3 regions of the Parazoarcus sp. PS-13 R2A genome follow, and region 3 is predicted to be linked to each of the others. Evidence: predicted binding sites of a transcription regulator. Region 3 holds the regulator's gene; each other region holds the start of a gene.
What was found. Region 3 encodes HrcA, which represses chaperone genes, less so after heat shock. Its sites were predicted from a motif close to TNTTAGCACTCNNNGNCNNNGAGTGCTAANA; they were not measured.
Positions count from the first base shown of each region.

Region 1: a site for HrcA is predicted at 5,842-5,872, ahead of rpoH (RNA polymerase sigma factor RpoH). Genes of this name have one in related genera too.
Region 2: a site for HrcA is predicted at 4,335-4,365, ahead of groES (co-chaperone GroES). Genes of this name have one in related genera too.

Region 1 covers NZ_JBYEXN010000011.1:38,949-48,987, reverse strand. Annotated here, with positions in the region: gene AC22G6_RS11830 (hypothetical protein) at 1-144, opposite strand, end outside; gene AC22G6_RS11825 (GMC family oxidoreductase) at 231-1,886, opposite strand; gene AC22G6_RS11820 (gluconate 2-dehydrogenase subunit 3 family protein) at 1,867-2,406, opposite strand; gene AC22G6_RS11815 (autotransporter family protein) at 2,575-4,239, opposite strand; gene AC22G6_RS11810 (tetratricopeptide repeat protein) at 4,740-5,795, shown strand; gene rpoH (RNA polymerase sigma factor RpoH) at 5,898-6,752, shown strand; gene AC22G6_RS11800 (SCO family protein) at 6,811-7,392, opposite strand; gene cyoE (heme o synthase) at 7,403-8,302, opposite strand; gene AC22G6_RS11790 (COX15/CtaA family protein) at 8,333-9,379, opposite strand; gene AC22G6_RS11785 (hypothetical protein) at 9,376-10,020, opposite strand; gene AC22G6_RS11780 (SURF1 family protein) at 9,986-10,039, opposite strand, start outside.
Region 2 covers NZ_JBYEXN010000006.1:131,976-142,014, forward strand. Annotated here, with positions in the region: gene AC22G6_RS08090 (bacteriohemerythrin) at 1-55, shown strand, start outside; gene AC22G6_RS08095 (D-amino acid dehydrogenase) at 83-1,345, opposite strand; gene AC22G6_RS08100 (class 1 fructose-bisphosphatase) at 1,518-2,519, shown strand; gene AC22G6_RS08105 (autotransporter assembly complex protein TamA) at 2,605-4,266, shown strand; gene groES (co-chaperone GroES) at 4,448-4,738, shown strand; gene groL (chaperonin GroEL) at 4,792-6,444, shown strand; gene AC22G6_RS08120 (response regulator transcription factor) at 6,770-7,456, shown strand; gene AC22G6_RS08125 (sensor histidine kinase N-terminal domain-containing protein) at 7,431-8,915, shown strand; gene AC22G6_RS08130 (DUF485 domain-containing protein) at 9,089-9,397, shown strand; gene AC22G6_RS08135 (cation acetate symporter) at 9,394-10,039, shown strand, end outside.
Region 3 covers NZ_JBYEXN010000021.1:7,353-17,391, forward strand. Annotated here, with positions in the region: gene hemH (ferrochelatase) at 1-1,000, opposite strand, end outside; gene hrcA (heat-inducible transcriptional repressor HrcA) at 1,060-2,088, opposite strand; gene AC22G6_RS17235 (NAD kinase) at 2,200-3,084, shown strand; gene recN (DNA repair protein RecN) at 3,144-4,799, shown strand; gene fur (ferric iron uptake transcriptional regulator) at 4,862-5,293, opposite strand; gene AC22G6_RS17250 (outer membrane protein assembly factor BamE) at 5,412-5,825, shown strand; gene dapB (4-hydroxy-tetrahydrodipicolinate reductase) at 5,874-6,680, shown strand; gene AC22G6_RS17260 (response regulator) at 6,690-9,158, shown strand; gene carA (glutamine-hydrolyzing carbamoyl-phosphate synthase small subunit) at 9,391-10,039, shown strand, end outside.

The sequences.
Region 1 (10,039 bases), on a different contig from region 3:
CCACAGGTAAACCAGCATGACGCTGACGACCACAATGGAAACACCGCCAGTCACCCAGAAATCAAAAGCCGGCGAAATGATGTAACCATTCCGGAACGAGGCTGCAGTGCGTTTTTCGGCCTTGCGCCTGGGGATTTTCTTCATACGTTCTTCCAACGCCCGGACACCCCAGGCTCAAGATTCGATTTTCCAGTTCCGAGGGATCCGGCAACCCCATTCTGCCCCGTCGTTCAGGTGGCCGGAGCCATGGCGCCCATCGCACGCAGCGCCAGCGCCTGGATCGTCAATCCGGGAGACTCTCCGCCTCCCGTGCTCGGAAACACGCTGGCGTCGACGATGTAGAGATTGTTCCAGCGATGGCTGCGGCACCATGCATCGACAACCGAGTTGCGCGGATCAGTTCCCATGCGGCAAGTACCGAATACATGCGTCGAACTGAAAATATCGTAGGAGCTGAACTCCTCGAATATCGGCCCGGCTCCGGACGCCTTGAGAATCTCCCTGCAGGTCTTGGCCATGAAGGCGATACGCTTGATCGCCATGTCGTCGACATGACTGTGAATGCGTGCCACGGCCACGCCGGTTGAATCCTTCACCGACGGGTCGAGTGCGACATATGACTCTGGGTGAGGGAGACTCTCGCAGATACCGGACAAGGAAAGCACTCTCCCAAATGACGCCCTCATGGCCTGCTTGTGCGCACGCCCCCAACCCTTCACGACTCTTTTCGCATAGTTTATCGGCCCCAGGAGGTCCGACTCGGCAACCGAGGGCGAGAAGCGACATCCGCCAACGACACCCGGAATCGAATCCGGAGCATTGTAAGTCCAGCAGATGCTATCCACTGGCAAACCGCGATGGCTGCCAAGGTTCTCCGGACACAGCGCATTGCTGGTCCAGAGCAGTGTCTCCATGAAATTTCGTCCGACCTGTCCGGACTCGTTGGCGAGCCCCTTGGGCGAGCGCATGTCTTTTGAGGCAAGCAACAGCCGCGGGGTTTCGATGGCACCGGCGGCGAGCACGAGTTTCGGCGTTTCAATGAACCCGGCGCCATTGCGATCAAGGTAATGAACTCCCACGACCTTCCCTTCCGCACCGGTCTCGATCCGCACGACCGTGGTATCCGTGCGGATATCGCACAAGCCGCTGGCCTCGGCCGCCCTCAGGTACGTCACGTCGATCGTACCTTTGTCCGTTCTCGGGCAACCCTTGAGGCAGCAACCACAATAATTGCAGGCAGGGCGATTTTCGCGTGCCTCCGGGAGCACGGCGAGCGAGTTCGCCACCAACTGCATACCCCTGGCCGCAAAACCTTTCTGCATGAAGCGGGTACTGTAGGCAAATGGGTGTGCTTCGTAGGGGAGCGGGGCCGAGCGAGGCCGATGGGGATCTGCCGCTGGGCCAGCAACCCCGACAAACCGCTCGGCCTCCAGGTAGTGCGGTTCAAGGTCCTGATAGGACAGAGGCCAGTCGGCGCCGACCCCGAAGCGACTGTGCAAGCGCATGGACTGCTGATTCAGGCGGTGCGCCTCACCGGTAAAGTGCAGTGAGCTCCCCCCCACGGCCCTCACGTGGTGATAGCCGAAGGAAGCGCGCCTGTCACCCGGATTGAGCAGACCGGATACATGGTTCCATGACCGGAGCTGAGACCACTGCCCGGACAAGGCCTGCATTTCACCGTAGGTATACCGGCCCTGGCTGCCCGCCTTGACCGGGAAGCCCTCCTCCCAGTCCCGTGTGCTCGCCTTGTAATCCTTGAAAGGGTCATAACGCGGCCCAGCCTCAAGGATCAGCACCCTCAAGCCCTTGCGGGTCAGTGCCCATGCCGCTGCACCGCCGCCCGCACCCGAGCCGACGATCACAGCGTCATACGCCCGCTTGGCCATTCGTCCTCCTTGCCGGCGCGAGCGTGTAATCGGGATATCCCCTGGGCTGAGGCGGCGATTCAAACCCCATTCCAACCCAACTTGCCGGCTCTGCGTAATAGAAGCTCATCAGATCTGCCAGCACTCGGTCGAAAAACATCTTCGGAATGCCGTTCCTGGGGCTTGCCTCAGCCTGCGCCACGATACGATCGCGCTGCTCCGGCCGCAAGGCTTCAAACGCCAGTCCGTATTGCGCGGACGCCTGGGCATCGAGCCACTGTGCGCCGAGCTCCAGCAACTGTGGATAGTTCACAATCCTGGCCGCATGCGCGACAAGGCGCCGATCGAGCTTCAACTGTGAGGCTGAAGGCGTCAAGTCCGGTGGAATCAGGGTATCAACAAAGGCAGCAAGCAGTTTTCCCCGCCTTTGAGCCGCCCCCCCGGCAGCACGCAAAGGCACCATGCGCGTCAGCGCCCCGAAAAATACCGCAGCCCGCGCCCCATGCCTGAGGAACCGGCGCCTGCTGTTGTGCTCATTCATCACATTCAACTCGTACCAAGGACCGTGATGGGCTCCCGGATTCAGGGCCAACGCCCACCCGCCCGACGCCCCGTCGGACTATAACGTAAGCCTTAGCAGCCGACAGCGCGATCCGAGATCGCAAAAAAAGGGGGCGCCCTGAGGCGCCCCCTTTTACGCAAACCAAGCTCAGAAGCGCCAGCGACCAAACACCTGACCATTAAGACTTTGATATTTCTCGCCTGCTTCCGCACCGAGCTCAAGCGCCAACTCGAAACGATCACTCATTTCCCAGTTCACGCGACCGGACAATGCATAGACGTCGCGGATGGCCTTCTGGCCCGTCGTCTCGAACTGGCCACCACCGCCAACAAATGCGCTGTTGGCCGTCGCGCCGTCGTTCTCGAACTCGTGGCGCCACAGCAGCTTGACTGCCGGACTCAGCACACTGCTGTCCGCGAGCTTCATGCTGGAGCTCAGCTCGACCCCCAGCAGCGAACGCAAACGACTCACATCATCGCTTTTCACTGCCAGCGAAAGGACGCCTGCGCCAGATTCGGTATAGCCACCCTGCTCTACGCGAAAGGTTTCGAAACCGAGCAGCGGCGTGAGTCGAAGCTTGTCGCTCAGTGCAAAGGGCATGCCCGCGATCACACGCATACCGTACAGCTGGCCGTCGAAATCGCCCTTGGCAACGCCGGTCAGGTGCGTATTCCGCTTGGTCGAGTAATCCTGATAGGCATACGCGACCATACCATCGATATACCAGCGTTCAAACGAACGTCCAAAATAACCCGTCAGCTGATAGGACGAAATGTCCGCGGCATCACCACTGCGGAAATCGTTCATGTCGACATCGGTCTTGGCGTACGAGAACGCGCCACCCAGCAGCCAGCCGTTGCTCACCTGCGTATCGAACCCGGCCATCATGCCGTAAACATCGCTCTCCGAACCGGCAAAGCCACTCTTGGCACCCACCTTGGACTTGCTGCCGAACGCCTTCAGCCAGAAGCTGCGATTGAGTGCTTCGTCACCGGAGGACATGCCTTCCTGATGATCGCCCGCATGGGCATTGTGCGCCGTCCTGAAACCGGACTGAACGCCGACACCGGTGCGTAGCGCATCAAGCCGCACCTGAACCGTGTCGAGCGCGGACGACGAAGTGCTCAATGCTGCCCCGCCCAGCACCACACTGCTTTCTGGAGAGATCAGCTTCATCGCCAGACGCTGGCTATCGGGCGTCATCGACGAGATCGCCGCAATGACGGCCCCCATCTGCCCTGTCGATGTTCCATTGAGGGCATCAAGCACCCGTGCGACATCCTTCTCGCCCTGCTCGGCCACCGGCACGAAACCGCCGCTCCCGCCCAGTTGCGATGCACTCACTACCTGCGTCTGGTTGATGGGACCTGCGCCCGTGCCGTTGTAGGTGTCCCCTGCCGTGCCACCTGCCGTATAGATGCGATAACCTTCGAACGTAAACTGACCGGCGGTGGCGATAACTGTCCACGTCGCCTGTCCGGTCGGCGAAATGCCCGCAGCAGCCAGGCTGGTACTGTTGATCTCGAAATAGGAACCGTCCTGCGATCCCCCGGCGGCAACCATGCCGTCGTACGTGAAGGTCTGAGTCCATGACCCGATGGTAAGCTGGATTGCATCACCGGCAGACCACGCGGTCGCGGTCGCGCCTCCACTGAAATTGACACTGACGTCGCCATTACACGAGCCACCGCAGTTACTCTCATACGTGAGCTGCGTAATCTGGATACCCTGCCCGCTGTTCAGCGCGACGGGGGTGTTTGAACTTGCCTGTGTAAACAGGTGACCTGCACTCGCGGTCAAGGGCAGCAGCATGGCCGCAACGAAGAGCAGCGCTCCGCCCCACCACGCTCTAAGAATCTGAAAATATCGGATCACATTGAACCTCGGTTATTGTTTGTTACAAAACCCCTGAGTTTTCATTGTCTTTAGACATAAAGCACGCGTCAAGACAATTCAGGCACTTATCCGATATCTGCCGCGCTTAATCTCCAAAACGCTACAAACCGTCAAATATATAGAAGCACTTATATTTCAGAATTCTTATTTACGAGCGCAGTTTGTGCCGAATCGATCCAGGAATCACAGATCAACCCAGATCTATCAAATGCCGCTTCACGGTTTATTTCGCGCCGTATGCGAGTACTGCAAAGTCGGTCGATATCAGGCATTCTTTCGCACCTGACTGAATCAGCCCGAATATTCAGCGCCCCCAGGCGATTGCCAGGACCTGAAACGCCAGCGAGTTATCGCGCCAGCCTGATCCACTCAAACCTGAATCAGCAGCATTTCCACCATTGAATTCGAGTGTCACCATGAAAAAGTTCAGCCATTTCCTGCTTTGCCTTCTGCTTGCGAGCGGAATGAGCACCTCGGCGGTCGCCGACTTCAAGGCTGGGTCGGACGCCGCAAGCAAGGGCGACTTCGCAACAGCACAGAAGGAGTGGCAAACCGCAGCGACCGCCGGAAATGCCGACGCTCAGTTCAATCTGGGCGCATTGCTTCTTTCAGGACGGGCAGGCAAGGCCGATATCAGGAATGGCGTGAAATGGCTAGAAAAAGCGAGCGCCAATGGGCACACGGAGGCCTCATACGCGTTGGGCATGATTTATTTCAACGGCTCGGGCAATGAGTTGAAGATGGATCACCAGCGCGCGTTCAAGGCTTTTGAGCTTGCAGCGGCAAAGGGGCACCCCCCCTCACAGTTCAGCGCCGGCATGCTGCTTCTCAATGGCCAGGGAATGAAACACGATCCGTCGGCTGCGGTCGCATGGCTGACCAAGGCAGCGGATCAGGGTTACGTCATGGCCCAATACAATCTGGGCTTGTTTCATGCAGGCCAGCAGGACGCCAAGGGCAAAGCCTTCAAGTGGTTCCTCAAGGCCGCCGAACAGGGGCTCCCGCAGGCTCAGCACACTGTTGCACGCATGTACATGGAAGGTCAGGGTACCCCGCGCGATCTCGCTCAGGCCAAGTCGTGGTTTCTTCGCGCAGCAGACAAGGGAAGCGTCGAGTCTCAGTACGGCGCAGGATTTCTGCTGTATGCCGGGATGGGCGAACAGAGGAACCCTGCCGAGGCGCTCAAGTGGTTTGAACGCGCTGCGAAGAACTGGGACAGAAACGCGCAGTTCCGGCTGGGGCAGATGTACCTGGAAGGCGATGGCGTTGCGAAGAACCTGACTGAAGCCTACAAATGGCTGGACCTGGCCGCCTCTGGCGGACATGAAGACGCCCACTACCTCCGGGCCGCAGCCGGCCTCCAGATGCCGGACGCTGACACTGAACGCGCTCACCGACTGGCTCAGGAATGGTTCGATGCCAATCACAAGACCCCGCACAAGCATCAGGACCTGAAGCCCCACGGCCACTGACGCCCCCAGCACTCCATGAAGGGACTCCTGGGGGAACTCTTCCGCCCGTTAGCACTCAGACGCATCGAGTGCTAACATGCAGCTTGAGGAGGACCTGAATCAATGTCACAAGCTTTGTCGTTTCCCGTACCGTCAGCCACAGGCAGCATCGACCAGTACATCCAGTCGGTGAATCGCCTTCCGATGCTCACCGAGCAGGAAGAGGTGAGCCTGGCGACCCGGTTGCGCGACGAGGGTGATGTCGAAGCAGCCCGTGAGCTCGTCATGTCACACCTGCGCGTGGTTGTTTCCATCGCTCGCGGCTATCTGGGCTATGGCCTGCCGCATGCCGACCTCATCCAGGAAGGCAACATCGGTCTGATGAAGGCCGTCAAGCGCTTCGACCCTGCACGCGGCGTGCGTCTGGTGTCGTTCGCGATTCACTGGATCAAGGCCGAGATTCACGAGTACATCGTGAAGAACTGGCGTCTGGTCAAGATCGCCACCACCAAGGCGCAGCGCAAGCTGTTCTTCAACCTGCGCAGCCTGAAGAAGGACACCAGCACGCTGAACCCGGGCGAGGTGCAGACGATCGCCACCCACCTTGGCGTCAAGCCCGAAGAAGTGGTGGAAATGGAAACCCGTCTTGGCGGACGTGAAGTACCGCTCGATGGCAGCAACGACGACGATGACGAGCGTTTCGCGCCGATTGCCTATCTGCCCGACCCGCACGCCGAGCCGTCCGAAGCCCTTGAACAGGCCGAAAGTGCCCGTCTCCAGGACGAAGGCCTGCGCGATGCACTGGATTCGCTCGATGATCGCAGCCGCGCCATCGTCCAGCGTCGCTGGCTGACCGAAGGCGACAGCGCGACCCTGCACGAACTCGCGGCAGAATACGGCGTGTCTGCCGAACGAATCCGCCAGATCGAAGCCAAGGCCATGCAGAAGATGCGCGGACTGCTCGCCGAAACGGTCTGAGCAAGGTCTCTCGGCAACACCCCCGACAAACGGCAGCGGCAACGCTGCCGTTTGCGTTTCAGCGTCCGGCGAGCAGCTTGCGGATGTCTTCGCTGATGTTGTCTGCAGTCTCGCCGTGCTTCACATACAGCCGCAACTTGCCTGACGGGTCGAAGACATAGGTCCCGGCCGAATGGTCGACCGTGTAGTTGCCGCCCTCGGTATCGCCACTCTTGCGATAGAACACGCGAAAATCCTTCGCCACCGCCGCCGTGGCATCGAGATCACCCACCAGCCCCAGGAAGCGCGTGTCGAACACCGGCACATACTGCGCCAGCAGCTCTGCCGTGTCGCGTTCGGGGTCGACGGTGACAAACAGCACCTGCACCTTGTCCGCCTCCGGGCCAAGCTTGCGCATCACCTCGCTCATGGTCGACAGATTGGTCGGGCACACGTCCGGACACTGCGTGTAGCCAAAGAAGATCGTCACCACCTTGCCGCTGAAATCGGCCAGCGTTCGAGGCGTGCCGTTGTGGTCGTCGAGCGCAAGTGTCTTGCCGTAATCGGCACCGGTAATGTCGGTAGCGTGAAACGAAGGCGGGGGCTCGGCGCATGCGCCGACCAGCAGCACGGTGGCTGCCACAATCAGGGAACGAAGCATCAGGAAGGGGTCAGAAGCGAAGATAGTGGTCCGCAAGCAACGCGGCGAAGAGCAATGATAGATACAGGATGGAGAAGCGGAAAGTCCTGCGTGCCAATGCGTCACTGTAATCGCGATACAGGTGCCATGCGTAATGGATGAAACGGGCGCCGAGCGCAACGGCCGAGGCCAGATAGATCAGCCCGCTCATCTGCGTGGCAAAAGGCAGCAAGGTGACGCCGAACAGGATCAGCGTGTACAGCAGCACCGACAGCCGGGTGTACTCCGACCCGTGGGTGACCGGCAGCATCGGCAGGCCGGCACGCGCATAGTCGGCCGTGCGATAGAGCGCCAGCGCCCAGAAATGCGGCGGCGTCCACGCGAAGATGATCAGAAAGAGCAGGAGCGCGTCGCCACTCACGTCGCCGGTGACAGCGGCCCAGCCAAGTACCGGCGGCATCGCACCCGAGGCCCCGCCGATCACGATGTTCTGCGGGGTTCTGGGCTTCAGAAACACGGTGTAGACCACGGCGTAGCCGACAAACGTGGCGAGAGTGAGCCACATGGTGAGCGGATTCACCGCCTGATGCAGCACGAACAGCCCGCTGCCTCCGAGCACCGCCGCAAAGCCGGCGACCTCGCGCGGTGCCAGCTCGCCACGCGGCAGTGGGCGCGCCCGCGTGCGTGCCATTCGCGCATCGATCCCCTGCTCGATCAGACAGTTCATCGCGGCCGCGGCGCCCGCAACACATGCAATCCCGATGGTTGCGGCGAACACCGTTGCGGCGGATGGCAAACCGTCCGGAACGGCGAGAAACATGCCGATCACGGCACAGAAGACGATCAGCGCATTGACGCGTGGCTTGGTCAGCACGTAGAAGGCACGAAGCCGGCCACTGCCGAGTGCATGCCCCAGGATGAGGGTTTTCATGAACGCACTCCTTTATTTGGTTTCACCGTCTCAGGCCCTGCGCTGCGAACGCGGCGAAAACGGCAGCAGACGCCCGAGCGCAGCCGGCGCCGGCCGCGCGATCCCGCGGACCTGCAGACGGAAGTTGATCCACACCATCAAACCCACCAGCACTGCCGCGCCGGCGTTATGCATCGCCGCCAGCGGCAGGGGCAGTGAAAGCGCGACGTTGGCGACACCGAGACAGATCTGCATCAGCACGGCAGCAATCAGCGCCACGCCTGCACCCGCAGTAGGCACCCGCCGCGCCAGCGCCCAGCCCAGCATCAGCAACACCCCGCCGGCAACCAGCGCCCCCAGGCGGTGCGACCAGTGAATGGCGGTCAGTGCGGACAGTGAGAGCAGCTCGCCATCGGCCGTCATCCCCAGTTCACGTACTACGTGAAAGGCGTTCGCATAGTCGGCCACGGGCCACAGGCTGCCGTGGCAGGTCGGAAAATCGGTGCATGCCAGCGCGGCATAATTGGTGCTGGTCCAGCCGCCCAGCGCAACCTGCACAGCCAGCACCAGCAAACCGGCCCGGGCAGCCCACAGAAGCCGGGGCGGCACGACCTCGCGCCGCGCGCCGGCAACCCGTGCGGCAAGCCACGTAAGCAGAGCCAGCGTCGTCAGCCCACCCAGCAGATGGCCGGTGACGATGGCGGGCTTGAGCAGCAGGGTCACCGTCCACTTCCCGAGCAGGCCCTGAAAGATCACCACCCCCACCAGCAGCGTCGCCACCCACGGTGCGGCCCCCTTGTGACTGCGGTGTCGCCACGCCAGCACCGCAATGCCGATGATCATCAGGCCGAGACTGGCCGCCAGATAGCGATGCACCATCTCCTTCCATGCCTTGGGCAGACTCACCGGCCCGTGGGGATCGGCGGCGTGTGCCCCCAGGATGTCTTCCGCCGCATGGTGAGGCGTGATCTTGCCGTAGCAGCCGGGCCAGTCCGGACACCCGAGGCCGGCATCGGCAAGACGCACGTAGGCGCCGAACACCACGACCACCGCAGTCAGCATCAGCGCCGCGAGGATGAGGCGGCGATATGCGTTCATTCGCGCCCTCCCCTGCCCAGCGCGGAGTACTTCAGCAGACGCTGCAGGTCCTTGTTCATTGCACGCGCGGCAGTTGTCGTATCCGCCTCATCGGCAAAATGCATCATCACGTTGCCCAGCGGATCGACCATCCATACCGAGCCCGGCGCAGCCGCAGGCAGCGCTGCCAGCCAGGCACTGTCGGCCCGCGCCAGTCGCAGGTCCTCGTGTGTCGCGAGCAGGGCCGAATCGGGCTCAGCTGCATCGGCGAGCAGCCAGACCCGCCCTACCCGGTCCATTTCCTTCGCCTGCGCCACCCGCGCCTGACGCGACACGTAGAGCGCGCGCCCACAGGCCTCGTCGCATGCTGCGGGGGCAACAAGGAGCAAGGTCCATCTGCCCTCGAGTTCGCTGCGCTGCAGGGGCGCCTGTCCGCCCGCGCCTTGCAGCACCGTTGCCGGCAGCGCGGCGGGTGTCAGCAGGTCGCCGTGATTGACCCGTCCCTGAGGCGGCCACACATAGAACATGAGGTAGGACGCGATCACCGGCAGGACGCACACGAAGGCCAGCAGCAGCAGGGTGCGACGTCCCTTGCGCCGGTCGGCGGCTGTCACCGGCGGGCGGGTTTCAGCCACGGGCGAGTCGAGTTGAGCGGTCGTCATCGGATCTCCGTGTAATCAG
Region 2 (10,039 bases), on a different contig from region 3:
AGGCAGTTGTGCCTGCACGTCTGCACCTCCCCGGGCGGACGCGGAGAAGGTGTAAGCCACCCCCCGCGATGCGCCCGCTGTGTCAGGGGCGCCGGACGGGGAAGGGCACGGTTGGTGCGCGACCGTGCATCAGGCCAGCGAGAATCTCGGCCGAGCCGCAGGCCAGGGTCCAGCCCAGCGTGCCGTGGCCGGTGTTGTACCAGAGGTTGACGCCGCGCCCCTTGCCGATGATGGGCAGGTTGCTCGGGGTGGCGGGGCGCAGCCCGGTCCACAGTTTCGCCTGAGCCGGGTCAATGGCGCCGGGCAGACGTGTGCGGGCCCAGTCCAGAATCGCACGTCCGCGTGCGGGATCGATCGTGAGATCAAAGCCGTTGAGTTCGGCGGTGCCGGCGATACGCAGCCGGTCGCCGAGCCGGGAGCAGACGATGCGGCGGGATTCATCGGTCAGGCTGACCTGCGGAGCCCGCGCGGGATCTGCAACCGGCGCCGTGATCGAATAGCCCTTCACCGGATAGATCGGCAGGCGCTCGCCAAGCGAGTGCACGATGAGCGGGCTGAAGCTGCCCATGCACACCACATAGGCGTTGGCGGTGAGGGTGCCAGCCCGCCCTTCGCTGTCACGTACCTCGACACCGTCGATCAGGCCGCCAGTGTGGGTCAGACGCTCGATTGTCGTCTGATAGTGGAACTGCACACCGTCGCGTGCGAGCACCTTCGCCAGCGCGCTGGTAAAACGCATCGCGTCGCCGTTCTCGTCGCCGGGTGCATGCAGACCGCCCGCGAGTGTCGGCGCAAGGGCGGCGAGCGCGGGCTCGATTGCAAGGCATTCGGCGGCTGAGCACACCCGGACGTCAATGCCGAGTCGCATCAGATGCTCGGCGCGTGCCGGTGCATGTGCGAAATCCCTGACGCTGAAAAACAGGTGAAGAATGCCCTGCTCGCGCGCATCGTAGTCGTTCCCGATGCCGGCGGCTGCGCGTACCCGATGCAGCTCGCGCTGACTGTGGATGGCAAGCGCTGCAATCGCCTCGGTGTTGCGCTGCGTGCGCCACGGCAGACACTCATGCAGAAAGGACAGTGCCCAACGCCACTGGTCAAGGCTTGCCTGAGGGCTGAAGCGCAGCGGAGCGTCATCCCGGCCGAGCCAGCGCAGCGCCAGGAAAGGTGCCGCAGGGTTGGCCCAAGGCTCGGGATGACTGACCGAGATCTGACCGCCATTGGCAAAGCTCGTTTCCTGTCCGGCCTGCGGCTGGCGGTCTATCACGCTGACCTCGAACCCCGCCTGCTTCAGGTACCAGGCCGTGGTGACGCCGGTGATGCCGGCGCCGAGAACCATCACATGCATAACTTGGCTTATGTGCTCCAGAAAGACTGCCCGGTACGTGTCCGGGGCAGGGCAGCGAACCGCCAAGCCGTAAATGATAACCGCCAGTGTGCATCTCGTGGTGCGCAGACGTCGCGGAAACGGGATAATCGGGTCTGACATCTTCAATCATCCGTCTCCGGGAGTTTTGCACATGCGTCGCGTCACCCTTACCCAATTCCTGATCGAGCAGCAGCGCGCCGGACGCGTATCGGCCGATCTGCGGCTCTTGCTCGAGGTCGTGGCTCGCGCCTGCAAGGCAATCGGTGTCAACGTGTCCAAAGGGGCGCTCGCCGGCGTGCTGGGTGAGGCCGGCACGGACAACGTGCAGGGCGAGGCGCAGAAGAAGCTCGACGTGATTGCCAACGAGATCCTGCTTCAGGCCAACGAATGGGGTGGCCACCTTGCGGCGATGGCGTCCGAAGAGGTCGAAACCGTGCATCAGATCCCGTTCGATTTCCCCAAGGGCGGCTATCTGCTGATGTTCGACCCGCTCGACGGTTCGTCAAACATCGACATCAACGTCACGGTGGGCACGATCTTTTCGGTGCTGCGCAACCCCGAGGGCGAGGGCGATCCGACCGAGGAAAGCTTCATGCAGCCGGGCAGCGAGCAGGTGGCCGCCGGCTATGCGATCTACGGCCCCTCCACCCAACTGGTGCTGACGGTGGGCAAGGGCGTTCACGCCTTCACGCTCGATCGCGAGATGGGCAGCTTCGTCTACACCACCCCTTACATGACGGTGCCCGAGGAAACCCGCGAATACGCCATCAATGCGTCCAACGCCCGCCACTGGGAGGCGCCGGTTCAGCGTTATATCGCCGAGCTGCAGGACGGCAAGGCCGGCCCTCGTGGTGTTGATTTCAACATGCGCTGGGTGGCATCGATGGTGGCTGACGTGCACCGTGTGCTGACCCGAGGCGGCATCTTCATGTATCCGCTCGACGAAAAATGCCGTGCCCAGGGCGGCAAGCTGCGGCTCATGTACGAAGCCAATCCGATGGCCATGCTGATTGAACAGGCCGGTGGCGCAGCGACTACCGGGCGCGAGCGCATCCTCGACATCAAGCCCAGCAAGCTGCACCAGCGTGTGCCTGTCGTGCTCGGCTCGAAGAGCGAGGTCGAACGCGTGACTGCATATCATCTTGAAGCTTGATTCACTTTTTCGTGCGCTGAGCCTCCTGGCCCTGGGATGTTTCCTCTTGTGGGGGAGCGGTGCCAGGGCACAGGATCGCGTCAGCGTGGCGCTCGAGGCGCCGGAGGCCGTCAGCACACTGCTGCGGCAACACGTGCGCGTACTCAAGTCGGCCGAGCTGACGGTGCCCGAGGTCGGGCCCGATCAGACCGCGCTGGTGCGTCGTGCGCGGCGGGAAGTCGTCGACCTGCTCTCCACGGAAGGCTACTTCAATCCCGAAGTCAGGCTCGATCGGCGTAGCGGTGATAAATGGACGCTGGTCGTGGAGCCTGGCGTGCGTGCCGCCATTACCGCCGTCGATATCGGCTTCGAAGGCGAACTGGCGAGCGCGAGTGATACCGAGGCAGCAGCCTTGCGTGACAGCCTGCGCGAAAATTGGGCCTTGCCGGTGGGCAAGCCCTTTCGTCAGGCCGAATGGGATGGTGCCAAGCAGCAGTTGCTCGATGCGGTGAGTCGCCGCCGTTACGCTGCTGCGCGCACGTTGAGTACCCGCGCTGAAGTCAATGAAGCCGGCACCGAAGTGGGGTTGTCGGTCGTGATCGACAGTGGCCCGACCTTCAGGCTCGGCGAGCTCGCAGTCACTGGCCTGAGCCGCCTGCCGGCCGACCTTGTTACGCGCTACAGCACGGTCGAGGCAGGCGACATCTACGATCATGACGCGCTGCTTGCCTTGCAGGAGGCATTGCAGGGCGCGCCCCAGTTTGCCTCGGTGGTGGTCGATATTGAGCGTGACCCGGCACTGGCCGCTGCCGTGCCCGTGCGTGTGCAGGTCGCTGAAGCCCAGTCGCGGCGCCTGAGTCTTGGTGCCGGTGTATCGAGCAATACCGGCTATCGGGTCGAGGCTGCGTATCGCGACGTCAATATTCTTTCGCGCGGATGGGAGCTGTCATCGGGCGTCCGTCTTGAGCAACTGCGCCAGTCCGTGTTTGCCGATCTGTTCTTTCCGCCTGCGTCCGACGGCCATCGCGACAGCATCGGCGCGTTGATCGACAACAGCGATCTTGAAGGGCTGAAGACGGAAAGTCAGGCGATCGGTATCGGCCGGACCACCGTTAGGGGGGATATCGAAACCCAGATCGCCCTGCGGCTGCAGCATGAGTCTCTGCATCCCGATGGTGCTGATTCGTCCAGCCTGACAACGCTGACGGCAAACTGGACCTGGGTGCAGCGGGCGGTGGATAACGTTCTCGATCCGCGGCACGGGCACGTCCTTGAGGTGCAGATTGGCGGCGGTTCGAGTATCGCGCTTGCGGAGCAGGACTTCGTGCGCCTCTATGGCCGCTATCAGCACTATTTTCCGATCGGCGAGGCCGACATGGTGACCCTGCGCGGAGAGCTGGGTGCCACGCTGGCGCCTTCCCGCGACGGTATTCCGCAGGATTTCCTGTTCCGCGCCGGCGGCTCGCAATCGGTGCGGGGCTATGGCTATCAGAGCCTGGGCGTGACCGAAGGCGATGCAACCGTGGGTGGTCGCTATCTGGGAACGCTCAGTGGCGAGTACGTGCATTGGTTTCGTCGCGACTGGGGCGTGGCGGCATTCGTCGATGCCGGCGATGCCGCGGACTCTCGCAGTGAGTTCCGACTGCGCACCGGCTACGGTCTGGGTGCGCGCTGGCGCAGTCCGGCAGGTCCGCTGGCGATCGATCTCGCATGGGGCCACGACGACGCCCGGCTGCGCCTGCACTTTGGCGTAGCGGTCGCGTTCTGAACTGTTCGCTGCGGCGCAGCAAATTTTCTTCCGTCTCCGCTCTTGAAATAGCGAAACCCCGCCCCTATTATTAGCACTCGTTGGCAGTGAGTGCTAACAGTCCGGCGCAAGCCGTGACCACTGCGAATTTTCCGGCGGGATGGTCCCGCCACAGTTTAAACAGTACTAAGGAGTGAACTCGATGAAGATTCGTCCCCTGCACGATCGCGTGATCGTCAAGCGTCTGGAAGCCGAACGCAAGACCGCCAGCGGTATCGTGATCCCCGATTCCGCCGGTGAAAAGCCCGATCAGGGCGAAGTGCTGGCTGTCGGCAACGGCAAGATCCTGGACGACGGCAACGTGCGTCCGATGGCCGTCAAGGTGGGCGACAAGGTGCTGTTCGGCAAGTACGCCGGCCAGTCCGTGAAGGTCGAAGGCGACGAGCTGCTCGTCATGCGCGAAGAAGACATCATGGGCGTGGTTGAAGGCTGAGCCTCCCGCAATCCCACGATTCTCGATTCGAAATAATTCAGGAGTTCTAAAGAATGGCTGCTAAAGAAGTCAAGTTCGGTGATTCCGCGCGCGAGCGCATGGTTGCTGGTATCAACACCCTGGCCAACGCGGTCAAGGTCACCCTCGGCCCCAAGGGTCGCAACGTCGTGCTCGAGCGCTCCTTCGGCGCCCCGACCGTGACCAAGGACGGTGTTTCGGTCGCCAAGGAAATCGAACTGAAGGACAAGTTCGAAAACATGGGCGCACAGATGGTCAAGGAAGTTGCTTCCAAGACCTCCGACATCGCCGGTGACGGCACCACCACGGCAACCGTGCTGGCTCAGTCGATCGTTCGTGAAGGCATGAAGTTCGTTGCTGCCGGCATGAACCCGATGGACCTCAAGCGCGGTATCGACAAGGCGGTCATCGCCACCATCGACGAGCTGAAGAAGCTGTCGAAGCCCTGCTCGACCAACAAGGAAATCGCCCAGGTCGGTTCGATCTCCGCCAACTCCGACGCGGACATCGGCGAGATCATCGCCCGCGCCATGGACAAGGTTGGCAAGGAAGGCGTGATCACCGTTGAAGACGGCAAGAGCCTCGCCAACGAACTCGACGTCGTCGAAGGCATGCAGTTCGACCGCGGCTACCTGTCGCCCTACTTCATCAACAACCCGGACAAGCAGGTTGCCATCCTCGACAACCCGTTCGTTCTGCTGTTCGACAAGAAGATCTCCAACATCCGTGACCTGCTGCCGGTACTCGAGCAAGTTGCCAAGGCTGGCCGTCCGCTGCTGATCATCGCTGAAGATGTCGATGGCGAAGCGCTGGCGACCCTGGTGGTGAACAACATCCGTGGCATCCTCAAGACCTGCGCCGTCAAGGCACCGGGCTTTGGCGACCGTCGCAAGGCCATGCTGGAGGACATCGCTGTCCTGACCGGCGGCCAGGTGATCGCAGAAGAAGTGGGTCTGACCCTCGAAAAGTGCACGCTGGAAGAGCTGGGCCAGGCCAAGCGGATCGAAGTCGGCAAGGAAAACACCATCGTCATCGACGGTGCCGGCGACGGTGAGCGCATCGAAGCACGGGTCAAGCAGATCCGTGTTCAGATCGAAGAAGCAACCTCCGACTACGATCGTGAGAAGCTGCAAGAGCGCGTGGCCAAGCTGGCCGGCGGTGTTGCGCTGATCAAGGTTGGCGCTGCGACCGAAGTCGAAATGAAGGAAAAGAAGGCGCGCGTCGAAGACGCACTGCACGCCACCCGTGCTGCTGTTGAAGAAGGTATCGTTCCCGGCGGCGGCGTTGCCCTGCTGCGTGCTCGCGCCAACCTCACCGGCCTCAAGGGTGACAACCATGACCAGGACGCAGGCATCAAGATCGTGCTGCGCGCCATGGAGCAGCCGCTGCGCGAAATCGTCGCCAACGCGGGTGACGAGCCCTCGGTGGTGGTGAACCGCGTGACCGAAGGTGAAGGCAACTTCGGCTACAACGCTGCGACCGGCGAGTACGGCGACATGGTCGAGATGGGCGTGCTGGATCCCACCAAGGTGACCCGCACCGCGCTGCAGAACGCAGCTTCGGTTGCTGGCCTGATGCTCACCACCGACTGCATGGTTGCTGAACTGGCCGACGACAAGGCTGGTGGCGGCATGCCCGACATGGGCGGCATGGGTGGTATGGGCGGTATGGGCGGCATGGGCATGTAATTGCCCGCTGACCTTACGGTCCGGCTCAAGAGCCCCGCTTCGGCGGGGCTTTTTTTTGCCTGTCGAGTCCTGCCCCCAGCTCGTAATGGCACGGGGCAAGGGCGCGCGCAATCGCGCATGGAGCAAAGCGCTACGCGCAATGACTCAGGCGTGGGATAATCGCGGAGAAAGGAAAAGACGGCAGGGAGCATCGGCGCCATGAGCGCGACGCTCCCCGGAACGCGTGCGCTGCTGAACGCGTGCGTTCCCGAAGACCGAGTAAAAGGAGAACAGCGGGGCTGAATTTAATGGGTTCCGCTTACATTCAACTTACATCCGGAATCCTATGCGCATTCTTCTAGCGGAAGATGACCCAGTCATCGCCGATGGAATCGGCAGGGCACTCAAGCGTGGCGGGTATGCAATCGACCATGTCGCCAATGGTGCAGACGCGGATGCAGCGCTCGCTTCGCAGCCCTACGACCTGCTGATTCTCGACCTTGGACTCCCGAAGCTGCCAGGAATCGAGGTGCTCAAACGATTGCGGGGGCGCAAGTCTGCAATACCGGTCCTGATCCTCACCGCGCAGGACGGTGTCGAGGATCGTGTGCGCGGCCTGGATGCGGGCGCGGACGACTACATGACCAAGCCCTTCGCCTTGCCCGAACTCGAAGCCCGTGTGCGTGCCCATACCCGGCGCGGTACCGGCCAGCCGCGCTGCATCGAGGTGGGCAACCTGACGTACGATCAGGCCGACCATGTGGTCAAGATCAATGGCCAGATGGTCGAACTCTCCGCGCGTGAGGTCGGATTGCTGGAGGTCTTCATCCTGCGGGTCGGGCGGCTGGTGAGCAAGGACCAGCTGGTGGACCACCTGTGCGGCTGGGGTGAGGAAGTGTCGAGCAACGCAATCGAGGTCTATGTGCATCGACTCCGAAAGAAGCTCGAGGATAGTGGCGTCCGTATCGTGACCGTTCGCGGTCTGGGCTATTGCCTGGAAAATCCGGATGCTGTCCCGGCTGCGAAAGGCTGACCGGAAGCCGAGCGGGCAGCGCGCTTCCGGACAGCCCAACTCACTGTTCGGCGAAATCTTCGACTGGTTGCTCGCGCCCTTGCTGTTCCTGTGGCCGATTTCCATCATCGTCACCCACAACGTTGCGGACAACATCGCCAATCAGCCCTACGACCGTGCGCTGGCCGACAGTGCGCGCGCGTTAGCGCGGCTGGTCAAGGTGGAGGACGGCAAGGTGGTGGTGCATTTTCCGGCGCCACCGCGAGCCCTGTTCAGGGCCGATCAGGACGACACCGTCTATTACCAGGTCGCCGACCAGGGGGGCGAGACCATCACCGGTGACCGCGAGATCCCCTGGGTGGCGCCGCCTGCGTCGGTGCTGGGTGAGGAGGTGCGTTACCGCGACGAGGTCATCCATGGCGAGGAGGTGAGGGTCGCGTATCAGTTCCTGCGTGCCTGGCCGGAGCCTGCCAGTCCGCTGGTGCTGGTGCAGGTTGCCGAAACCCGCAACAAGCGCTCTGACCTCGCCTCGCGGGTGGTGACCGGGGTGCTGCTGCCGCAGTTCGCGATCATTCCGCTGGCCGTGGTGCTGGTGTGGGTGGGGCTGACGCGCGGGATTGCGCCGCTCAACCGCCTGCAAAGCCTGATCCGGCGACGGCGTCCGACCGACCTGTCGCCGATCGTGCCCGCCAGCGTCCCGGAGGAGGTGCGGCCGCTGATCATCGCCTTCAACGACATGATGGCGCGTCTTGAAGAGAACCTGCAGGCGCAACAACGCTTCATTGCCGATGCCGCGCACCAGATGCGCACGCCACTGACCGGTTTGCGCATGCAGACCGAGCTGGCACTGCTTGAGAGCGATCCCGAGCAACTGCGCAATTCGCTGACGCAGATTGCCGATAGCACCGAGCGCGCCGGGCACCTGATCAACCAGCTGCTTTCGCTTGCCCGCGCCGAGGCCAGCTTCGAGAAGCTCTACGCGGTCGAGCCGGTCGATGTCGAAGCGATGGTGCGTGAGGTGGGGCAGGATCTCTTCCCGCGCGCGCTTGCCAAGGGCATCGATCTGGGGGTGGAGAGCAGCGGGCAGGGCATGCTGGTCGAGGGCAACCCGGTGCTGTTGCGCGAGATGGTCAAGAACCTGATGGACAACGCCATCAAGTACACCCCGCGCGGTGGCAGCGTGACTGCACGCACCCGTCACGCCGGCGCGCCGATTTTCGAAGTCGAGGACACCGGCGAGGGTATCCCCGAGGCGGATCGCGAGCGCGTATTCGAGCGCTTCTATCGGGTGCTGGGCAGCGGCGCGGACGGTTCGGGGCTGGGGTTGCCCATCGTGCGCGAGATTGCCGAGCTGCATCGCGCCACGGTCAGCCTGAGCCCCAATCCGGCGGGGCAGGGGACCGTCGCGCAGGTCGTCTTTCCGCGCAACCAGCTGCAGCTGCCGCCGCCCGTGCATGGCGACTACTATCCGTTGGGCTGAGCGTGCGATGCCGATTGTCAATGTCGCGTTCAGTCAGGATTAAGAAATTAGTAAGCTATTGATATAAAAGAATAAAAAACAGTTTTCGTAAGCTCGTCGTAAGTCTGTCTCACTACCTTGTGGCTGGCCGGGCACATGTCCGGTGCGATCAACGCCCGCGTGGAGGGGGAGACATGGAAAACGATTCGGTGGCAAGGATTATTGCCAACCCGAAATATCAGCGCCTGGTGAGTACGCGCTCGAAATTTGGCTGGTTGCTGACGGCGATCATGATGGTCGTCTACTACGGCTACATCGCGATCATCGCTTTCGACAAGGAGCTGTTCGCGGCCCGTCTGGGCGAGGGTGTAATGACTGTTGGCATCCCGGTGGGTTTCGGGGTGATCGTCTTCACCATCATCATCACGGGCATCTACGTGCGCCGTGCGAACTCCGAGTTCGACAAGCTGACCGAAGAAGTCGTCAGGGAGGCAGGCAAATGAACGCCCGCCATCTCAATATTCTGGGCGGCCTTGCGCTTGCCCTGCTGTCCGTGGCCGCGCTGGCGGCCGGTGGCGACCTCGGGCAGGCCGAAAAACAGGCCACCAACTGGACTGCAATCAGCATGTTCGGTGGCTTTGTGGTGCTGACCCTGTTCATCACCAAGTGGGCAGCGGCCAAGACCAAGTCCGCTGCAGACTTCTACACCGCAGGTGGCGGCATCACCGGCTTTCAGAATGGTCTGGCGATTGCCGGTGACTACATGTCGGCCGCGTCCTTCCTCGGTATCTCGGCCGCGGTGATGGCGAGCGGCTACGACGGTCTGATCTACTCGATCGGCTTTCTTGTGGGCTGGCCGGTGATCACCTTTCTGATGGCAGAGCGGCTGCGCAACCTGGGCAAGTTCACCTTCGCCGACGTTGCCGCCTACCGCTTCAAGCAAACCCCGATCCGGGCCTTTGCCGCATCCGGTACGCTGGTGGTGGTGTCCTTCTACCTGATCGCGCAGATGGTCGGCGCGGGCCAGTTGATCAAGCTGTTGTTCGGCCTCGAGTACTGGATGGCGGTGGTCATCGTTGGCGCGCTGATGATGGTCTATGTGTTGTTCGGCGGCATGACGGCGACCACCTGGGTGCAGATCATCA
Region 3 (10,039 bases):
GGGTGAGGTCGGTGAGTGCTGTAATCCAGTCGTGGCGCTCATTGAGGCAGGGGATGTAGTGGAAGGTGCTGCCGCCGTGCGTGAGAAAGGCCTCCTTGCACTCGATGGCGATTTCCTCGAGCGTTTCCAGACAGTCGGAAACGAAGCCGGGGCAGATGACGTCCACCCGCTTGACCCCCTCGCGCGCGAGCTTCTCGAGCGTCGGCTGCGTATAGGGCTTGAGCCACTCGGCCTTGCCGAATCGCGACTGGAAGGTGACCAGAATCCGCTCGGCCGGGAAGTCGAGAGATTCGGCCACAAGGCGAGCGGTCTTGTGGCATTCGCAGTGATACGGGTCGCCGAGATCGAGCGTGCGCCGGGGAACGCCGTGAAAACTCATCAGCAGCCGATCGGGCTCACCGTGCTTGACCCAGTTTTCGCGCACGCTCTGGGCGATGGCGGCGATGTAGCCCGGATCGTCCTGGAAGCTGCGCACATAGCGGATCTCGGGCAGGTTGCGCCAGTGCAGCATGCAGCGGGCGACCTCGTCCATCACACTGGCGGTGGTGCTGGCGGCAAACTGCGGATACAGCGGTACAACGAGAATGCGGGTGCAATTGCGCGCACGCAGATCCTGCAGCGCATCCGGAATTGACGGGGCGCCGTAGCGCATTGCCCACGCCACCTCGACGTCGCCTCCCGTGGCCGCGTTCAGGTAGCCGTCGAGCAGCTTGGCCTGGCGTTCGGTATGGACCTTGAGCGGCGATCCGGCGTCCATCCACACGCTTGCATATTTGGCCGCGGACTTGGCCGGGCGCGTGTTGAGGATGATGCCGTTGAGGATGATCCACCACAGCGCACGCGGGATCTCCACCACGCGGGGGTCGGACAGGAACTGCTTCAGGTAGGGACGCAGGGCTTGCGCGGTCGGCGCTTCGGGCGTGCCGAGATTGACCAGCAGCACGCCTGTGCGTGCGGGGGTGCCGTGTTTGTAGTCGGGCTCGGGCCAGTAGCGGGCCATGTTCTTCCTTCAGTCAGGTGAGGCAGCAGGCTTTCGCTGCAAAAATCCGCAACGAAGAGTCAGGAATTGGACGAGAGCGCGTTCGACAGCAGGCGGGCGGTGATGTCCACGATCGGAATCACCCTGTCGTAGGCCATGCGTGTCGGGCCGATCACGCCGACCGAGCCCACCAGTTGGCCGTCGACTTCGTAGGGGGCCGTGATCACGCTGCAGCCGTCGAGCTGGGCCAGGCCGGATTCGTCTCCGATGAAGATCTGCACGCCCTGCGCGCGATTGGACAGATCCAGCAGTTGCATGAGACCGGTGCGCTGCTCGAAAAGTTTGAACAGTTCGCGCAGACGCGACATGTTGGACGAAAGGTCTTCGACGTCGAGAAGATTGGTTTCGCCTGAGATGACGTAATTGAGCGCGGATTCCTCTGCGGCTTCGGAGCCGGCTTCGACGGTGGCCGTCATCAGCTCGCTCATGTCGCTGCGCAACTGCTGGAGCTCTTCGCGGATGCGCTTGCGAATGTCTTCAAACGCGAGGCCGGCAAAATGCTCGTTCAGGTAGCTCGCCGCAGCGCCGAGCTCTGATGAGTTGTAGCTGCGGCGGGTGATGAGGATGCGGTTCTGCACGTCGCCCGCGGTGGTGACGATGATCAGCAGGATGCGGTTTTCCGACAGTTTGATGAACTCGATCTGACGGATGCGCACCGCATCCTTGCGCGGTGTCACGACGACGCCAGCGAACTGGGTCAGGTTGGACAGCATGTGCGATGCAGAGCTGATCAGGCGCCCGGGCTGATCGGGCTGGAACTGTCCCTTCAGGGCCTGAACCCGATTGCTTTCCATAGGCTGCACCGTGAGCAGCGCGTCAACGAAGAAGCGGTAGCCGAGCGAGGTGGGGACTCTTCCTGCCGAGGTATGCGGGCTGGAGATGAACCCCATTTCCTCGAGGTCGCTCATCACGTTGCGCACCGTCGCGGGTGAGAGTTCAAGTCCGGAATAGCGTGAAAGCGCGCGCGAGCCGACGGGCTGGCCCTCGGCGATGTAGCGTTCGATCAGCGTTTTCAGCAGGATCTGGGAGCGGGTGTCGAGCGGTTTCATGGTTGGCCTGCAATATAGCCCGATTCTATGGAACTGCGTGCCTTGCTGCCAAGCGGCAATCGACCGCAAGGTCGCGCATGACGGAATCCGAATGTGGTTTAATCCGCAGCCATGACTATGCGCTTTACCAATGTTGCCCTGATCGGAAAGTACCAGAGCCCGGATGTGGCGGAGTCGGTGCTGCTGATCGCTCGCTATCTTCGCGAACGGGGTCTTGAAGTGTGGATCGAGCAGGGTACGGCGAGTTCCATCGGTCAGGCGGAAGGTTTTCCGGTCGCGGCCTATGAAGAGATTGCGGCGAAGTGTGATCTTGCCGTGGTCGTTGGCGGCGACGGCACCATGCTCACGACGGCTCGCCGGCTCGCCGAGCGTGCGGTGCCGCTTGTCGGCGTCAACCTCGGGCGGCTGGGCTTTCTGACCGATATCGCGCGCAAGGATGCCTTGCTGAGGCTGGGCGAAATCCTCGATGGCAGCTTCCGCGAGGAATCCCGCTTCATGCTCGATGCCGAGGTGCTGCGCGCGGGTCAGCGTGTGTTTCATACGCTGGCGCTCAACGACGTCGTTGTGAACAAGGGCGACCTCGGGCGCATGATCGAATTCGATCTGTCGATCGACGGCGAGTTTGTCTATACCCAGCGCTCCGACGGCATGATCATATCGACACCCACCGGTTCGACGGCCTATGCGCTGTCGGCCAACGGCCCCATCCTGCATCCGAGCGTGGGCGGCATCGCGCTTGTGCCCCTGTGTCCGCACGCCTTGACCGCGCGTCCGGTGACCCTGCCGGATTCGTGCTGCATTGAAATCGAGTTGCTGCCACCGCATGATGCGCGGGTGCATTTCGATGGCCAGGCGCGCTTCGATGCGCGTGCGGGCGACCGCGTGCGCCTGACCCGATCGCCACTTGCCGTGCGCCTGCTGCATCCGAAGAGCTACAGCTATTTTGCGATGCTGCGAGAGAAGCTGCACTGGAGTGCGGCGCCGCGGCACAACTGACCCGTCCGAATGATGAGCTGTCCTGCGCGGGACAGTTCGACCAACCTGAACGCGAGACCATGCTGCGCCGTCTGACTATTCGTGATTTCGTCATTGTCGATCGTCTCGAACTCGAGTTCGGCGCGGGCTTTGGTGCCCTGACCGGCGAGACCGGTGCCGGCAAATCCATCCTGCTCGATGCGCTCGGGCTTGCGCTCGGCAGTCGCGCCGACAGCGGCGTGGTGCGCGTGGGCCAGGCCAAGGCGGACATCGTCGCCGAGTTTGGCCTGCCGCCGGGAGGGGGGCTTGCGGACTGGCTTGACGAGCAGGAGCTGCCACCGGACGACGACACCGTGATTCTGCGCCGGGTGGTCGACGCGAATGGACGTGGCAAAGCCTGGATCAACGGCGTTCCGGTGACGCTGGCACAGCTGCGGGTCGCCGGGGACTCGCTCGCCGACATTCACGGGCAGCATGCCCATCATGCCCTGTTGCGCGCAGACGCCCAGCGGCAACTGCTGGACACGCATGCCGGTGCCGCGCCACTTGGCGCCGCTGTCGCCACCTGCTGGCGCGAATGGCAGCGCATCAGCGAACTGCGACGCAATGCAGAGCTCGATTCCGCCGCCTCCGCCCGCGAGCGCGAACTTCTCACCTGGCAGCTCAAGGAGCTGAAGGACCTTGCCTTCAACGCCGAAGAATGGGTCGAACTCAACGCCGAACATGGCCGGCTCGCCCACGCGGCAGGGCTGATGGAAGGTGCGGATGAAACCCTTGAAGCGCTGGGCGAGGGCGATTACGCGGTGTCCGTCGTGCTCGGGCGGCTCGATGCCAGGCTCGACGAGATGAGTGCCATCGACGCCTCGCTGAATGAAGTGCGCGACTTGCTCGCCTCTGCTGCGATTCAGGCGGACGAGGCGCTGCATGCGCTGCGCCGATACCGTGACCGGCTCGATCTCGACCCTCAGCGTCTGGGCGAGATCGAACGCAGGATCACCGCGGTGATGGATGTCGCACGCAAGTACCGCGTCGCGCCCGAAGCGCTCCCCGAACTGGAGGCGAACTGGTGTCAGCGCCTCACCGAGCTCGAGGCAAGCGCGGATCCTGCCCGTCTCGAAGCCGCCGAAACGGCGGCGCGTGCTGCCTACGATGAGGCTGCGAGCCGCCTGTCGGCCGCGCGTGCGCCTGCGGCAGTCAAGCTCTCGGCAGAAATCACCGAGGCGATGCAGTCCCTGGCGATGGAAGGAGGGCGGTTTGAAGTGTCGCTGGCGCCATGCGAGCCCACCCTTCACGGCGCCGAGGATGTCGAATTCCTGGTTGCTGCGAATCAGGGACAGAGCCTGCGCGGGCTGGCCAAGGTTGCTTCCGGGGGCGAGCTCTCGCGCATCGGGCTGGCGATTCAGGTCATGACCAGTCGTGACTCGGCGACACCGACCCTGATTTTCGACGAAGTCGATGTCGGGATCGGCGGGCGAGTGGCCGAGATCGTGGGCAAGCTGCTCCATCGTCTCGGACGCGACCGGCAGGTGCTGTGCGTCACGCATCTGCCGCAGGTTGCCGCTTGCGCCGACTGGCAGTGGCAGATCGCCAAGGCAGAGCGGGGCGGTGAGACATTGAGTGCGGTGACGGCGCTCGACGCCGGGCAGCGGGTCGAGGAGATTGCCCGCATGCTTGGCGGCGTGAGCATCACCGATACGACGCGAAGGCATGCAGCCGAGATGCTGGGACAGGTCTGACGGCACGCCCGGCTGCGATTAGAGCAAGACGTGCGGTCGATTCGTGGCAGAGGCTGGGCCGGTCAGTCGTTGCGGTTCGGGCAGTCCTTGCGCAGACAGTCGGCGTAAAGATAGAGCGCATGTTCCTTCACCGCGAAGCCGCGCTCTTCGGCAACGATGTTCTGGCGACGCTCGATTTCCGGGTCGAAGAATTCTTCGACCTTCCCGCACTGCAGGCAGACGAGATGGTCGTGGTGTCCGCCCTTGTTGAGCTCGAAGACGGCTTTGCCGGATTCGAAGTAGTGCCGTTCGAGCAGGCCAGCCTGCTCGAACTGCGTCAGTACGCGATAGACTGTTGCCAGCCCGATATCCATGCCTTCGTTCATCAGCAGTCGATAGACGTCTTCCGCGGTGAGATGACGCTGTTCCGTGGTCTGGAACAGGTCGAGGATCTTGAGGCGCGGGTAGGTGGCCTTGAGACCGATGTTTTTTAGGTTCTGCGAGTTCTCGGACATGGTCGCCTGTCGGTGTGGCTGAGGAGCAAGACAACGTTGTGTTGCGTCGCTATGTTATATTTTTTGACCTTTACTGAGAACCATGCGCAGTTCCGTGCGCGTTAAAGTGACCCTGTCCATGCGTTTATCGCTTATTTCGGCGCTTGCCGCCGCCAGCCTGCTTGCGGGCTGCTCGTTTGATTCCATCACCGACCGCATCACGCCTTATCGCATCGATATCCGCCAGGGCAACTACGTCGACCAGTCAATGGTCGCGCAGCTCAAGCGCGGCATGTCACGCGATCAGGTGCGTTTCGTACTCGGGTCTCCGCTCGTTACCGATGTCTTTCGCACCGACCGCTGGGACTACGTGTATCGCTTCCGTCCGGGCGTGGGCGAGGTCGAGCAGCGGGTGATCTCCGTATTCTTCGTCGATGACCGCCTTGATCACATCGACGGTGATGTGACCGGTGGTGACGCCACGGCAGCGGTGGATTCGCAGCAGGCTACCCGCACCCGGGTCGTCGAAGTGCCTGCGGCACCCAAGGACTGATTTTTTGAGCGCCCGTTGACGGGCCAGATGACTGACAGGATTTTGAAGATGACGCCTATCCGCGTTGCGATTGCCGGCGCGTCCGGCCGCATGGGCCGCATGTTGATCGAGGCTGCCCACAAGGACGAGGACATCGTGCTGGCAGCGGCATTCGATCGCCCCGGCACGCCTTTTATCGGAAGGGACGCAGGGGAGATGCTCGGCATCGTCAGTGGTGTTGCAATCGGTGACGATGCATCGGCTGCCATTGCCGCCGCAGACTGTGTGATTGATTTCACCCGGCCCGAGGGCACGCTCGAGCATCTCGAGATCGCACGCCGGCTCGGCACGGCAATGGTGATCGGCACGACCGGTTTCGATGCTGCCGGCAAGGCTGCAATCGCTGCCGCGGCACAGTCGGTGCCGGTTGTTTTTGCGCCCAACATGGCGGTGGGGGTGAACGCCGTCTTCCGCCTGCTCGAGGTTGCGGCGAAGATCCTCAACGAGGGCTATGACGTCGAGGTCATCGAGGCTCACCACCGCTTCAAGGTCGATGCGCCCTCGGGTACCGCCTTGCGCATGGGCGAGGTCGTGGCGAAAGCGCTTGACCGTGATCTCGAGGACTGCGCCATTTACGGTCGCGAAGGCGTGACCGGTGAGCGCAAGGCCGAAACCATCGGTTTTTCCACGATTCGCGGTGGCGACGTCGTTGGCGACCATACCGTGCTGTTTGCCGGTATCGGAGAGCGTATCGAGATCACGCACAAGTCGGGCAGTCGCATGCCGTATGCGCTCGGCTCGATGCGCGCCGCGCGCTTCCTCGCGGGCCGCAGCAATGGTCTGTTTGACATGCAGGATGTGCTCGGCCTGCGCTGAGCCGGCTCCATGAGCGAGGGCCCGGCGATGTCTGGCGAGGCTGTCACTGTCGAGCAGCTGCGCGCGGAGCTCGACCGGGCCAATGATCGCCTGGAACTGGTCAGGCTCGGTGCGCACACCGGGCTGTGGGATTGGGATACGTCGACCAAGTGCCTTGTCGTCGATTCTCGCTGGCGCAGCTGGCTTGGGTACGAGGAGGGCACCGAGGAGGCGCCTTTCGACAACTGGCTGCCACTCGTCCACGAAGAAGACCGGGAGCGGATGAACGAGTGTCTGCTCGCTCATCTGCGCGGGGAACTTACCCTGTTCGAGGTTCAGTTCAGGATTCGGGCGGCGGACGGACAGTCGCGCTGGCTCAGTGCGCGCGGGCAGGTGCGCGACCGCATGCCGGATGGGCGCTGGCAGCGGGTGATCGGGATCTACACCGATGTGACGCGCGAGCGCACGCGGGAAATGGAGTTGCTGCAGGCCAAGGAGCAGGCCGAGGCGGCCAGTCGTGCGAAAGGCGATTTTCTCGCCAACATGAGTCACGAGATTCGTACGCCGATGAACGGCATTCTCGGCATGACAGAGCTGCTGCTCGATTCGGCGCTGGCTCCTGAGCAACGCGAATACCTGCTCACGGTCAAGTCGTCGGCGGAGGCGCTGCTGACGATCATCAACGACATCCTCGATTTCTCCCGCATCGAAGCCGGTCGGATGACGCTCGAGAGCATCGACTTCTCGATCGCGGCGGTGATTTCCGAGACGATCCGCGTTCTGGCGTTGCGCTCGCACCAGAAAGGGGTCGAGTTGTACTCGGTGATCGATCCGGACGTGCCTGCCGTGCTGCGGGGCGACCCGGTGCGTTTGCGACAGGTGCTGACCAACCTGATCGGCAATGCCATCAAGTTTACCGACCAGGGCGAGGTGGAGGTTCGCGTCGCGCTGGGGGTGAGGGAAGGCAGCAAGGCCAGTCTTGCGTTCTCCGTGCGCGACACCGGCATCGGGATTGCGCCCGACAAGCAGGAAACCGTGTTCGGTGCGTTTTCACAGGCCGACAGCTCAACGACGCGCAAGTACGGGGGGACCGGCCTCGGGCTGGCGATCTGCCGCCATCTGGTGGACCTCATGGACGGGTCGATTCAGGTCAGCAGCGAACCCGGCGTCGGCAGCTGTTTCTCGTTCAATGTGCGCCTCGATGTGGTGGCCGATGCGAAGCCGCCAGTGCTGGGCCCCTTGCGTGGCGGTCGTATCCTTGTGGCCGCAGTCAATGAGGGGTTCGGACGGTCGATCTGCGCCATGCTCAAGGCCTGTGGCCTGGCGTCGCGTTGTGTCCAGTCGGGTGAGGCCGCACTCGAGGCGCTCGCCGCTGCGCACGAGCGCAACGATCCGTTTGCATTCGTCCTGATGGATGCGGCCATGCCCGATCCGGGTGGGTTTGATCTCGCCCGTCGCTACCACGAGGCGGCGCCGTGGCTGGACCGGATCGTGATGATGCTGTCCAGTCATTCCCAGCGCAACGACCTTGCCCGCTGCCATCAGCTTGGGCTCAAATCCCGCATATCGAAGCCTTTTTCCCGTGATGATCTTATCGAGGCGCTGCAGGTGGCGCATTGTGGGGATCAGGCCGGCGACGAGGTGATCGGTGCCTTCGATCCCGAGAAGTCGCTAACCGAGATCCTGTGCGAGATGGACGCGCCGCAGCGCAAGCTGGAGATCCTGCTGGTCGAGGACAATCCGGTGAACCAGACGGTGGCGACCCGCATGCTGGAGAAGATCGGGCACCGGGTGACGGTCGCAAACAATGGCGAAGAGGCTGTTGAAGCCTTCGATGGCGGACGGTTCGACCTGATCCTGATGGATCTGCAGATGCCGGTGATGGGTGGACTGGAGGCAACTCAGGCCATCCGTGCGCGCGAGGCGCGGCGAAGCTGGGCGATTCAGGGCGACTGGCGCCCCATTCCCATTGTCGCGATGACGGCGCATGCCATGGCCGGCGACCGCGAGCGCTGTCTCGAAGCGGGCATGGACGATTACGTGAGCAAGCCGATCAGGCCGGCCGACCTTGTTGCTGCAATCGGACGGATGTGCGAGCCGGTGTCCGATGCCGGCGTCGACGGTGACAAGAGTCTGCTCGAGGCCGAGGGCGGCGATGGAAGTGGTGTTGCAGACCTCGGCGAGGCGCGCGCCCTGTTCGACGGCGACGAAGAAATCGTGCAGCAGCTTCTCGTCGTGTTCTTTCGCGATCTTGGCAGCACCCTGTCGGAGTTGCGCGGCGCCGGCGCCAGGGGCGATCTCGTGCGCCTCGGCGAACTGGCGCATTCGATCAAGGGCTCGGTTGGCCTGTTCGGTGCGCAGCGTGCAACCGAGGCATCGAAGGCGGTCGAATCGGCTGCACGCAATGCCGACCCCGCCGCTTCGGGGGCGCTGCTCGAGACCTTGCTGCGCGAGATGAATGCGCTTGCTACTGCGTTGCGACCGTCGCTTCAGCGCTAACGGCGCGAAGTGGCCTGACATTTTTTTGCATGACGATCGCCTTGCTGGCGCTGTTCGGGAGAGGTGACAGACGGGCCGATGGCCGGAGTGCGTTGCTTCAACGCTCGAAAAACGTTAGAATTCCGCCGATTTGATGGCGGGATTGGCCAATAGGCTCGTCCCGTTTTTTCGCATATGGAGTGGCCCGAATCGGGCTCGCTCCGGTCTTTTCGGCTGAATCCAGGAGTTTTTCGTGACTGCTTTCCCGCCCGCCCTTCTTGCGCTTGCCGACGGAACGGTTTTCTACGGCAAGGGTATCGGTGCGGTTGGCAGTACGGTCGGCGAGGTGGTGTTCAATACCTCGATGTCGGGTTATCAGGAAATTCTGACTGATCCGAGTTACTGCCGCCAGATCGTGACGCTGACCTACCCTCACATTGGCAATACCGGTGTCAACCTCGAGGACGTCGAGTCTGGTCGAGTGCATGCTGCCGGCCTTGTGATCCGTGATCTTCCCATTCTTCCCTCCAACTTCCGCATGAGTCAGCGTCTCGACGCCTATCTTGCCGATAGCAACGTGGTTGCGATTGCCGGGCTCGATACCCGCAAGCTGACGCGCGTGCTTCGCGAGAAGGGTGCGCAGGCGGGGTGCATCGTCACCGCCGCCCCCGGCGAGACCCTGAACCCGGAAGCGGCCATCGCTCAGGCGAACGGATTTCCCGGCCTTGCCGGCATGGATCTGGCAAAGGTCGTCAGTGCCGCGGAAACGATCGAGTGGACCGAAGGCGAGTGGGCGCTGGGCAGCGGCTACGTGTCGCAGGCCGACGCGCGCTTCCATGTCGTGGCCTACGATTTCGGCGTCAAGCGCAACATTCTGCGCATGCTCGCCTCGCGCGGCTGCC